One region of the Methylobacterium marchantiae genome, then DNA from elsewhere that is predicted to be linked to it. Evidence: predicted binding sites of a transcription regulator. Region 1 holds the regulator's gene; the other holds the start of a gene.
What was found. The regulator LexA, encoded in region 1, represses DNA repair genes until DNA is damaged. The targets are predictions, from matches to a motif close to TGTTCNNNNTGTGTTCNG.
Positions count from the first base shown of each region.

Region 2: a site for LexA is predicted at 1,897-1,914, ahead of parE (DNA topoisomerase IV subunit B). Genes of this name have one in related genera too.

Region 1 is NZ_JBHTND010000018.1:7,185-13,067, reverse strand. Features, by position in the region: gene ACFQ4G_RS13905 (ComEC/Rec2 family competence protein) at 1-2,259, shown strand, start outside; gene lexA (transcriptional repressor LexA) at 2,253-2,996, opposite strand; gene ACFQ4G_RS13895 (helix-turn-helix domain-containing protein) at 3,265-3,870, opposite strand; gene ACFQ4G_RS13890 (GntR family transcriptional regulator) at 4,082-4,774, opposite strand; gene oxc (oxalyl-CoA decarboxylase) at 5,573-5,883, shown strand, end outside.
Region 2 is NZ_JBHTND010000011.1:39,668-45,550, reverse strand. Features, by position in the region: gene parE (DNA topoisomerase IV subunit B) at 1-1,883, opposite strand, end outside; gene ACFQ4G_RS09945 (PhoX family protein) at 2,313-4,301, opposite strand; gene ACFQ4G_RS09940 (hypothetical protein) at 4,436-4,633, shown strand; gene bchE (magnesium-protoporphyrin IX monomethyl ester anaerobic oxidative cyclase) at 4,643-5,883, opposite strand, start outside.

The DNA.
Region 1 (5,883 bases):
GCGCAGGGCAGCGCACGGGCGATGGGTGCGAACGCCGCCGCGTGGAGCCGCCGGCGCTCGCTCTCCGTGCTCGGCGATGCCGCGAAGGAGTGGTGGCGTCGGGGCCTCGTCCGCGAAGTCGAGCAGAGGCGGCTGTTCCCGTGGCTGGCCGTGGCCTTCGGTGCCGGCATCCTCGTCTGCTTCACGGCGACGGATGGCCAACCGTCCCTCGTCGCGCCCCTCCTCGTCGCGACCCTGCTCTCCGCCGGCGTCCCGTTCCTCGGCGCGAGGCCCGTCGCCCTCGCCGTCGTTCTCGGCCTCGCCGCATCCTTCCTCGGCTTTTCCGCCGCGATCCTGCGCCTGGACCGCGTGGCGGCGCCCGTCCTCGCCCGCACGACGATCGCACCGCTCACCGGCCTCGTGGAAGCCCTGGACGAGCGCGAGGTCGGTGCGCGCCTGATCGTCCGCGTCGAGAGCTTCGGTACCCTCGCACCGGAGCGGCGTCCGACCCGGGTCCGCGTCTCCTATAAGCGGGCCCTCGCGCTGAAGCCTGGCGATTTCATCTCGGCGACCGCCCGGCTCCTGCCGCCACCCGAGGCGGCACGCCCCGGCGGATACGATTTCGCCCGCGACGCCTACTTTCGCGGGATCGGCGCCGTCGGCTCCCTCGTCGGCAAGATCGAGGTCAAACCCCCGCCCAGACCGATGCCCTGGACCGTCTCGGTGGCGGCCGCGGTGGACGATGCGCGCAACGCCCTGACGCGGCGCATCACCGATGCCAATGGCGGGCAGGCCGGCGCCGTGGCGGCCGCCCTGGTCACCGGCAAGCGCGGCCTCATCAACGCCGAGACCAACGACATCCTGCGGGCGGCCGGGATCTACCACGTGGTCTCGATCTCGGGGCTGCACATGGTGCTCGCCGCAGGCGTGGTGTTCTGGCTCGTGCGCGCGCTCCTCGCCCTGGTGCCGGGCCTCGCCCTGACCTGGCCGATCAAGAAGATCGCCGCCGGTTTCGCCATGGTGGGCGTCACCGCCTATTGCGTCTTCTCGGGCTGGGACATCGCCGCAGAGCGCTCGCTGATCATGACCCTGGTGATGCTCGGCGCGATCCTCGTGGATCGACCGGCCCTGAGCATGCGCAATCTCGCGCTGGCCGCCCTGATCGCGCTCGCACGCGAGCCGGAAGGCCTGCTCGGCCCGAGCTTCCAGATGTCCTTCGGGGCCGTCGCCGGCCTCATCGCCTGCGCCACCGCGCTCAACCGCTGGATGCCTCAGCGGGAGGGCCACGGTCTTCTCGCCCGCGCTTTCCGCTTCGTGATCGTCGCGGTCGTCGGCACCCTGGCGACGACCCTGGTGGCGCAGATCGCGACAGCCCCCTTCGCCACCTACCATTTCCAGACCGTCCAGCCCTTCGGCATCGTCGGCAACGCCCTCACGCTGCCGCTCGTCTCCCTCGCGGTGATGCCGGCGGCGGTCCTCGGGATCCTCGCCTATCCTTTCGCCCTCGATCAGCCGGTCTGGTGGGCGATGGGGCTCGCGGTGCGCGGAATGCTCACGATCTCCGGATGGATCAGCGGGTTCGGCCACGCCACCCTCGTCGTCCCGGCCTATGGCAGCACGGCGCTCGGCCTGCTCGCCATCGCCCTCCTGCTGCTGACCGTGCCGGTCTCGCATCTGCGCTGGATCGGGCTCGCCCCCGCCGGAATCGGCATGGTGCTGGCGGCGACGCCGCAGCGCTACGATCTCTATGTGGACCGCGAGGGAACGGGCGCCGCACTGCGCGATCGGGACGGGCGACTGGCCATCCTCGGCAAGCCGCCGGATTTCGTCCTCGAACAATGGCTCAAGGCGGACGGCGATTCGCGGAAAGCCGGCGCGGTATCGGCGTCGGATCGAAGCCGCTGCGACCCGATCGGCTGCACGATCGAGACGGAGCCGGGTCGAGCCATCGCCCTCGTCAAGGACAAGCGGGCCTTCGCCGAGGATTGCGCGCGAGCGACGATCGTCATTGCCCGCCGGGATGCGCCGCCGGGATGCCGGGCCAGCCTCGTCATCGATCGGGCCTATCTCGCCGCCCGAGGGGCGACGGCGATACGCTTCACGCCGGACGGTCCGGTCGCGACATCGGCGAGAGAGCCCGGATCTCGACCGCCATGGCGCCGAGCATGGCCCGAACCGGCGCCGAAGCCTTCGACACAGACGGCACCATCGAAGACGCCGGATGCCGAAGCCGAGGACGGCGAGCCGTCAGCGGACGTCTCTCCGGACCAGGATCAGTAGCGGCGCACCAGGCTGACGAGGCGTCCCTGGATCTGGACCCGATCGGGGCCGAGTACCCTGGTCTCGTAGGCGGGATTCGCGGCTTCGAGGGCGATGGACGACCCGCGCCGGCGCAGGCGCTTCAGCGTCGCCTCCTCGTCGTCGATGAGGGCGACGATGATGTCGCCCGTATTGGCGGTGTCCTGCTTCTTGATGACCACCAGATCGCCGTCGAGGATGCCCGCCTCGATCATCGAATCGCCGCGCACTTCGAGCGCGTAATGCTCGCCGCCGGCTAGGAAGTCGGGTGACAGCGTCACCGAATGGCTCTGGTTCTGGATCGCCGAGATCGGCGTACCGGCCGCGATGCGACCCATGACCGGGATGGTGATGGCCCGTCCGCTCTCGTCCTGAGCCTGGGCGGTGGGTTGACGGACCGACGGCATTGCCTTCGATCGCCCGCCTTCGACGACGCTCGGCGTGAAGCGGCGAACCTCGCCTGCGGGAGCGGAAACGGGACGAGGCGCGGGAGCGCCGGCGAGGCTTTCCGGCATCCGGATCACCTCGATCGCCCTGGCACGGTTCGGAAGGCGCCGCAGGAAACCACGCTCCTCGAGCGCCGTGATCAGGCGATGGATGCCCGATTTCGACTTCAGGTCGAGGGCGTCCTTCATCTCGTCGAACGACGGAGGCACGCCGCTCTCCTGCATCCGTTGCTGGATGAATTGGAGAAGATCCAGCTGTTTACGCGTCAACATACAGATCACTCTTCCACTGAAGCCAAGCTGCGGCGAATGCCTGACGAAACAAAACACGAACACGGTAGACGTTCCGCAAGTGTTCTGCAAGGGTTCCGTTAACCCGATGGTAGAGTTTGTTCCTTGGGCGCGATGTTCCGCTCGCGGGCGGGCAGCCGTCGAGACGGCTGCCGGATTCGCGGACGCGGCATAGGTGCGAAAACACTCGCTCGAACCGGGCCATATCCGCCATTTAAGACGATCTCGACCGAATCGCCGAAGCAGTCCGTCAGCCGCGTGGGTAGACGATGATCGAGAGGTAGGTCATCGGCGTCTGCAACAGCCTGGCCGGACCGTGCAAGCCGTTGGAATCGAACAGCAACGAGTCGCCCGGCAGGAGATGATAGTCTTCTCCCGCATGGTGATACATCATCTCGCCGGTGAGCATGTAGATGAACTCGGTGCCGACGTGACGAAAGCTGGTATAGGCCTCCGCCTCGGTCTCGAGGGTGATCAGGTAGGGTTCGAGGGCGACCTCGCCGCCGATCCCGGCCCCGAGCAACTCGTAGATATGGCCGACCTTGGTGCCCCGGCGCTCGATGACGACGCCCTGGCCCCGCTTGACGTGGGAGCAGTCCCGCCGCTCTTCGAAAGCCGAGAACAGGGCCGTGATCGGCACATTCAGCGCCGTTGCGATGGCGTTGATGGAGGAGAGCGAGGGCGAGATCGCGCCGTTCTCGATCTTCGACACCATCCCCAGGGAGATGCCGGCGGCATTCCCGAGATCGGCCACCGAGAGATCCCGCTCCCGGCGCAGCAGCCTGATCTGGTGGCCGAGCGCCTTCTCCAGAGGCTTCTCCTCGACGGAAGGAGCATTCGACGCAGTGGTGAGCATGACCCGATCCGCACCTTCCCGGCCCGACGCCGCGACCGGCCGCGGGCCGTCACCCATTATGGCGGCGGGCCCCGCCCTTCGCCAGTGCGGGCAGCCGCGGAATCTTCCAAACTCTACAATGTCGTAGGGGCGCCTTCACTCCGTCCGGAGACGAGACCGGCGAGCCGGATTCCGGCCCTCGACCTCGTGGCGGACAAATGCGCATCGACCTTCAGTCGAGGTAATCGCCGTATTTCTCCACATGGCTGGCGAGGCCCAGACCATGTTCCCGCACCAGGCGTTCGGCCAATTCCGCGTCGCGGGCTTCCAGCGCCTTGATGATCGCCACGTGTTCCTTGATCGAGTTGGCGGCGCGGTCGCCCTGGCGGAGGGCGGTGTTGCGGATGCCGCGGACATGCATCAGCAGGTTGCTGGTGATGTCCTTGATCACGTCGCACTGGCCGAGCGAGATGATCTTCTGGTGGAAGCGGATATTGGCTTCCGAGTATTCGTCGAGGTGGTCGGACGGGCGTCCCTCGTAGAATTCGGGGAAATGCTCGCGCAGGCCATGCAGCTGCTCGTCGGTGGCGCGCTCGCAGGCGAGGCGGGCGGCCATGCTCTCCAGGGCCGACCAGGCCTGGATCATGCTGACGATCTCCTTCTTCGACTTCTTGATGACGAAGACGCCGCGCCGGGCCTCGAACCGAACGAAGCCCTCCTGCTCCAGCACCGTCAGCGCTTCGCGGACCGGCGTACGGCTGACCCCGAGGTTCAGGGACAGTTTTCGCTCGTCCAGCCGCACTTCCTCGCGCTGGTTATAGATGTTCATGTTGGTGATCGCTTCTTTGAGCGCATCATAAGCAAGTGCACGCAAGCTCGAGGTCGCAACGATGGGCTTTACTTGAAACGTGTCGTTTTTGACCATTTTGGGCACCTGGAACGATTTCAACTCGCACGCATGGTCGAGCACACATGGTCGAGCACACATGGTGTGAAGCATGCCAAACCCGAGTTTGGAATACAAGGAACGCTTTGAGCGCAAGAAGTGTCTCAACACAAGAATAGCGTCACGGTCTGCGTCACTATCGCAGAAGCAACCTGCGAGATTCGCTTTATCGCGGGACAGCGAGCGATGCCCCTTCGCTAACCGCCCGCCTTCCAGCATTCCCCTCGATCGGCAAGATCGTGCAAATCCGTTTGACACTTGGTATTTGGTATGCCACCAATAATCGGGGAGAGAATGGAACTTCAAGCACGGATCGAGGCGCCGGATCACTGGCGGACCGTCCCCGCGAGAGGGCAGGGACGATTCGGGTTCATACAGGCGGAACGGTGAATCTGCAATATAGTTCAGATGCCAACCGATTCTGGGAGGAAGGCTTTCGTTCGGGCATTCCAAGTCGTGAAGCGACCTTTGCTTGAAGAGATCATAAATTTTTGGATCCGCCACAAGAAAAATGCGGACCGATCGGGAGGAAACGTCAATGAACAGCGCCTGCAGGCAAGTCCCTGGCCCTCGACAAGTCCCCGGCCCCCGAATGGGTTCGCTCGCGGCACTCTAGCTCCGCCGACGGTTTCGGACCGGAGCGACCCGCCGGTCCACGATATCGCTCCTGCGCGGCGGGGCTCCGTCGCCGCCCCGCGCGGGAGTCGCGTCATCGGTCCGCCTGCCGCGCGGGTCGTCAACCAGAACAAAACATCAAAGAACCAGGGAGAGAACACGATGTCCGCTTTGGCCCAGAGAATCGACGTCGACGTTGCGGCGGAGCCGGAACTCACCGATGGCTTCCATCTCGTCATCGACGCGCTGAAGCTCAACGACATCACGACGATCTACGGCGTGCCCGGCATTCCGATCACCGATCTCGGCCGCCTCGCCCAGGCGGCGGGCATGCGCGTGATCTCCTTCCGCCATGAGCAGCATGCCGGCAACGCCGCCGCCATCGCGGGCTTCCTGACCAAGAAGCCCGGCATCTGCCTCACCGTCTCGGCGCCCGGCTTCCTCAACGGCCTGACGGCGCTCGCCAACGCCAC
Region 2 (5,883 bases), on a different contig from region 1:
TCGACCTTGGCGCCCTTGAAGACCGACTTGATGATCCGCTCCTTGTCGGCATCGTCGCGGGCATAGGCCGTCTTCGCGCCGTGCTGGAGGCGGTAGAGCGGCGGAATCGCCAGGTAGAGATGGCCCTTGTCGATGAGCTTGGGCATCTGCCGGTAGAAGAAGGTGATCAGCAGCGAGGCGATATGGGCGCCGTCCACGTCCGCGTCGGTCATGATGATGACCTTCTCGTAGCGGAGGTCCTCGCCCTTGTAGCCGTTGCCCGTGCCGCAGCCGAGCGCCTGGGTCAGGTCTGAGATGAGCTGGTTGGCGCCCATCTTGTCCCGGCTGGCCGAGGCCACGTTGAGGATCTTGCCGCGCAACGGCAGGATCGCCTGACTGGCGCGGTCGCGCGCCTGTTTGGCCGAGCCGCCAGCGGAATCGCCCTCGACGATGAAGATTTCCGAGCCCGCCGTGCCGGCCTTGGAGCAGTCTGCGAGCTTGCCCGGCAGCCGCAGCTTGCGGGTCGCGGATTTGCGCGCGACTTCCTTCTCCTGGCGTCGGCGCAGGCGTTCCTCGGCCCGGTCGATCACCCAGTCGAGGAGCTTGTTGGCCTGGGCCGGGGAGGCGGCGAGCCAATGGTCGAAGGCGTCGCGGATCGCCGTCTCGACGATGCGCGAGGCTTCCACCGTGGCGAGCTTGTCCTTGGTCTGGCCCTGGAATTCCGGCTCGCGGATGAAGACCGAGAGCATCGAGGCGCAGGTCGCCATCACGTCGTCGGTGGTGACGGAGGTCATGCGCTTGGCCTGGCCGACGCGCTCGGCATGCTCGCGCAGGGCCCGCAGCAGGGCGACGCGCAGGCCGCTCTCGTGGGTGCCGCCCTCGGCGGTGGGAATGGTGTTGCAGTAGGAGTGCGAGACCCCGTCCTCCACCACCATCCAGGCGACGGCCCATTCGAGGGAGCCGTGGCCGCCGGGCTTCGTCACCTTGCCCGAGAAGACCGCGTCGGTGACGAGCTCCTTGCCGTCGAGATCGCGGGCGAGATAGTCGCGCAGGCCGCCGGGGAAACGGTGCACGGTCTCGGCCGGCACGTCCTCCAGCCCCTCCAGCAGCGACGGCGCGCAGCGCCAGCGGATCTCGACGCCGCCGAACAGGTAGGCTTTGGAGCGCGCCATCTTGAACAGACGGCGCGGGTCGAATTTCAGCGCCCCGAAGATCTCGGCATCGGGATGGAAGCGCACCCGCGTGCCGCGCCGGTTCTGCACCCGGCCGACCTCCACCAGGGGTCCCTGCGCATGGCCGCGCGAGAAGATCTGGCGATAGAGGACCTGGCTGCGGGCGACCTCGACTTCGAGGTGGTCCGAGAGGGCGTTGACCACCGAGATGCCGACGCCGTGCAGGCCGCCGGAGGTCTCGTAGACCTTCGAGTCGAACTTCCCGCCCGCATGCAGGGTGGTCATGATGACTTCGAGGGCGGATTTGCCCGGGAATTTCGGGTGCGGGTCAACCGGGATGCCGCGGCCATTGTCGGTGATGACGAGGTGGCCCGTCGCCTCGAGCTCCACCTCGATGTAGCTGGCATGGCCGGCCACGGCCTCGTCCATGGAATTGTCGACCACCTCGGCGAAGAGGTGGTGCAGGGCGCGCTCGTCGGTGCCGCCGATATACATGCCCGGCCGGCGCCGGACCGGCTCGAGGCCTTCCAGCACCTCGATCGACGACGCGTCGTAGCCGGCTTCGGCCGTATCGATCGGAGCCTTGTCGACCGAAGCCTTGTCGAGGGGAGCGCGCGCGGCGGAGGAGGCCTTCGCGCCGCGCACGGGCGCCTGACCGCCCGCGAACAGGTCGCTCGGCCGGCCGCCGGCGGGGGCCGGAACGGCCTGGCGTGAGGTCTCGCGCTGAGTCATGGGCCAACCATACAGGAACGAAACGGAAACGTGAAGCGACGGCGCCGTTGCCGGCGGGCGCTCTCCCCGTGTTCCTGCACAGCTTGCGCCGATTCCGTTAACGCTGTGTCGTCGGGGTACCGGAGGTGCCGCCGCCAAGACCATGGTCCGCTCACCTTGGGGCCAGCGAAGGACGCCGCGAACCATGCCTCCACTCGCTCGGCATGAGCCGCTGGCGCGGCCCTCCCTGCGCTGGCTCCTGGATCGCCTTCCGCTTCGCTGCAGGCGTCCGGGAAAGGGGAGACGTGGCAGGCTTGAGCCTGTTCATCGGCGCCGGCTCGTCCCGATTGTCATTCACCGCCCCTTCCCCGGCCGCTCGTAGCGGCAGCGGAGGGTGATCCGGGGACCAGGGGCAAGAGCCGCGAAGCGTCCGGATAAGCGTGGCCGACCTCAGCTTCCGACCCGGCCGCCCCCGCGTTTGGTGATCGCGACGATGGCCGGGCGAGGCGGCATCCCGTCCTTGAAATCCGGCCAGCGGGTGGAGGGCGCCTCGAACGTGGCGGGCACGGCCTTGGGATCCTCCTCGTCGGCCTCGCCGGGATGCTGAACGGCGACGAAGAAGGTGGTGTCGTCGGGGGTGAAGTAGGGGCCGCACATCTCGGCGCCGTTCGGCACCCTGAAGAAGTGCTTGCCCGTGCCCCGCCCCTGCCCGTCCGTCTCCATCGCCCAGATGCCGTCGTTGCGCCCGGTCTTCGACGGCGAATTCCCGTCGGTGGCGACCCAGAGCCGGCCCTGCCCGTCCACCGAGCAATTGTCCGGCATGCCGAACCAGCCGTCCTTCGTCGTCGCCGAGGAGAAGGTGGCGCCCACGGAGGCGATGGCGGGATCGCCGCATTTGACGAGGATTTCCCAGGCGAAGCCCGGGGCCGCGTGGTCGCCCCCGTCCGGGGTGAGTTCGACGATGTGGCCGAAGCGGTTATCGGGCCGCGGATTGGCGGCGTTCACGTCCTCGGCCTTGCGCTTCACGTTGTTGGTGAGCATCACGTAGACCTTGTCGGTCTTCGGGTTGGCCTCGACATCCTCGGGACGGTCCATCTTGGTGGCGCCGAGGAGGTCGCCGGCGCGCCTTGCCTCGACCAGCACGTCAGCCTGGGACGCGAACCCGTGTTCGGGGGTCAGCTTTCCCTGGCCGAAGACCAGCGGCATCCAGGCGCCGCGCCCGTCCGCATCGAAACGGGCGACGTGGAGCGTCCCGGAATCGAGGATGTCGCGGTTGGCGGCCCGGTCGGAGAGGTTCACGGCCGCCTCCGTCACGAATTTGTAGACGTAGTCGAAACGCTCGTCGTCGCCCTGGTAGACGACGTAGGCCCCGCCTTTCGAGACGATGCCGGCCGCACCCTCGTGCTTGAACCGGCCCATGGCGGTGCGCTTCGTCGGGACGGAGGCCGGATCGAACGGGTCGATCTCCACCACCCAGCCGAAGCGGTTGGGCTCGTTCGGCTCCTTGGAGAGGTCGAACCGCTCGTGGAAGCGGCCCCAGGCATAGGCGTTGCCGGGCAGGCCGAGGCGCTTGTGGTTGGCCGCCTCGGCCGACCCCTCGGCCAGAGCGCCGGAGAAGTAGTAGTTGATGTTCTCCTCGCAGGTGAGCCACGTCCCCCAGGGCGTTGTTCCGCCTGCGCAATTGTTGATCATGCCCTTCACCGCACGGCCGGTCGGATCGGCGCCGGTCTGCAGCCGCGCGGAGCCCGCCGCCGGGCCGGAAAGCGCCATCGGCGTCTCGGCGGTGATGCGGCGGGCGTAGCGGGACTCCGGCACCACGGCCCATTTGCCGTCGTTACGCTTCACCTCGATCACCGAGCCGCCATGGGCGGCCATCTCGATCTCGACGAGGTCGCGGTTCATGCCCTTGAAGGCGACGGTCTTGATGTCCTGGCGGCCGAGGCCGGGGAACATCAGCTCCTCGTTGGTGTATTCGTGGTTGACCACGAGCAGGCCGTGCCCGGCCGGGTCGGCGGCGCCGGGCATCGGGAAATAGCCGACGAAGTCGTTGTTGTAGCCGAATTGCCGGGCCTGCGCCGCAGCGCTCTGGTTCAGCGGATCGAAGGCGGGGGCGCCGGGCAGGACCGGATCGCCCCAGCGGATCAGGATGTCGGCATCGTGCCCCTCCGCCACGTGATGGTGCGCGTCCGACCCCGCTTCGATCTCCCTGAACGGGAACGGTGCCGCCTGTCCCTGCGCCGCCGCGGCCGGGCCGGCGGCGAGCGCGCGGGGCGTCACCACCGCCGCGATGGCGCCGACGCCGAGCAAGCCGCGCAGCAGGTCGCGCCGGTCGAACCGGGCGGCGACCACGTCGCCGAACGTGGCGTTGCGGCTCGGGTTGGAGCCGGCATCCTCGCCGTCTTCCGCGGCCTGCGAGCGGGTGCGCAGCGGCTCGGTCATGGTCAAGTTCTTCCTTGGAATCGATCGAAGCAGCCTAGGGCCCGGACATGGCGGGCGGATGACGACGACGCTCCGGAACCCGATCGTAGTCCTGTGCGTTTTCGCACTAAATTCGGTTCGATTGGGAGATCGACATGGCACCGTCCGCAGCTCTGAGCATGGTGCGTCACGACGATCTGATCCGCGCGTCTAAGGCCGCGGGCCATGCCTTTTCCCTGATCGACGACGGGCAGGACGATGCCCGGCCGGCACCCTCTCGGTTTCTCACCCTCTCGGCGATGTCGCTCGCGGGCTTCGTCGCGAGCTGCGGCATGTTCCTCGTGTTCGTCTGAGGCCCTGCGCTAAGCCGCATCCGCGCGGGGTAAAGCTGTCCCGACGCGCCGCTCCGCGCGCGTCGCCGACATCGATTCTTCCTCGTCGTCCTGGGGCGCACCCCAGAATTCCGCGACGGTCGGCCCGTTCCCGACCAGGGGATCGCGCAGGAAATTCGCGATCTCGTAGGGCCAGACCCGGCGTCCCATCCGCGTGTACCAGCGCATGGCATGGCGCAGTCCGGCATCGCGATGGAAGAGCACCCGCGCGAGCGCGCGCGGGCGCGCCTGGACCGCCACCTCGATCAGCTTGAACCACAGCAGCACCCGCCACGGCGCCATGTGCCGGGTCGCCAAAACCTGATGCTTGTAGTCCCAGCGCCGTCGGTCGGTCTGGATCACCCGACGCCCTGCCGCGAGGCCGAAATACGGCGTCCAACGGTGGGGCGTCACGTAGAGCATCTGGATCTGGTCGGGATCGTAGGACAGGAGCTGGCGCAGGCCGCGCCAGTAATCCCGGTCCGTCTCCTCCTCGAACCCGACCACCCAGGTCGCCATGGACAGGATGCCGTGCTCGCGCAGCAGCCGGATCGCCTCCCGGTCTGTGGTGGTGGCTCCTCCCTTGCGGATCTTCGCCAGGGTCGCCTCGTCGGTACTCTCCAACCCGAGGAGGAAGCGTGCCCAGCCGGCCTGCTTGTAGAGCGGCAGGATATCGGCATCGCGCACGATGTCGTCGGCGCGGGTCGAGCCGACGAGGATGAGGTCGACCTTCTCGGCGATCAGCGTTTCGAGGAAGACCCGCCACGCCTTCTTCGAGACGGTGGGATTCTCGTCGGCGAAGTTGATGACCTGCACCCCGTGCTCGCGGTGGAGCCGGGCGAGTTCCCGCGCGAACGTTACGGGATCGCGGTGGCGCCAGCGGGTCCAGAAGCCGCGCTGGCCGCAATAATTGCAGAGATGCGGACAGCCGCGCGAGAATTGCACGACCACCGCCCGCAACCCGCCCCAGTAGCTGTAGCGGGCGTGGTCGATCAGCTCCCAGCCGACCCGGTAGGCGTCGAGATCGCGGATCACCGGCGCGGGCTGCGTGGCATGGGGGCCGTCGCCGCCGCGAAAGGCGATGCCCGGCACGGAGGCAAAGGGCGTCCCGGCTGCGAGGGCCGCCATGAGGCGCCGCGCGGTCTCCTCGCCCTCCCCGCGGACGATGGCGGTGACGTAGGGCTCGTCCTTCAGGATCTCCCGCCAGTGATAGGTCGGGAACACGCCGCCAT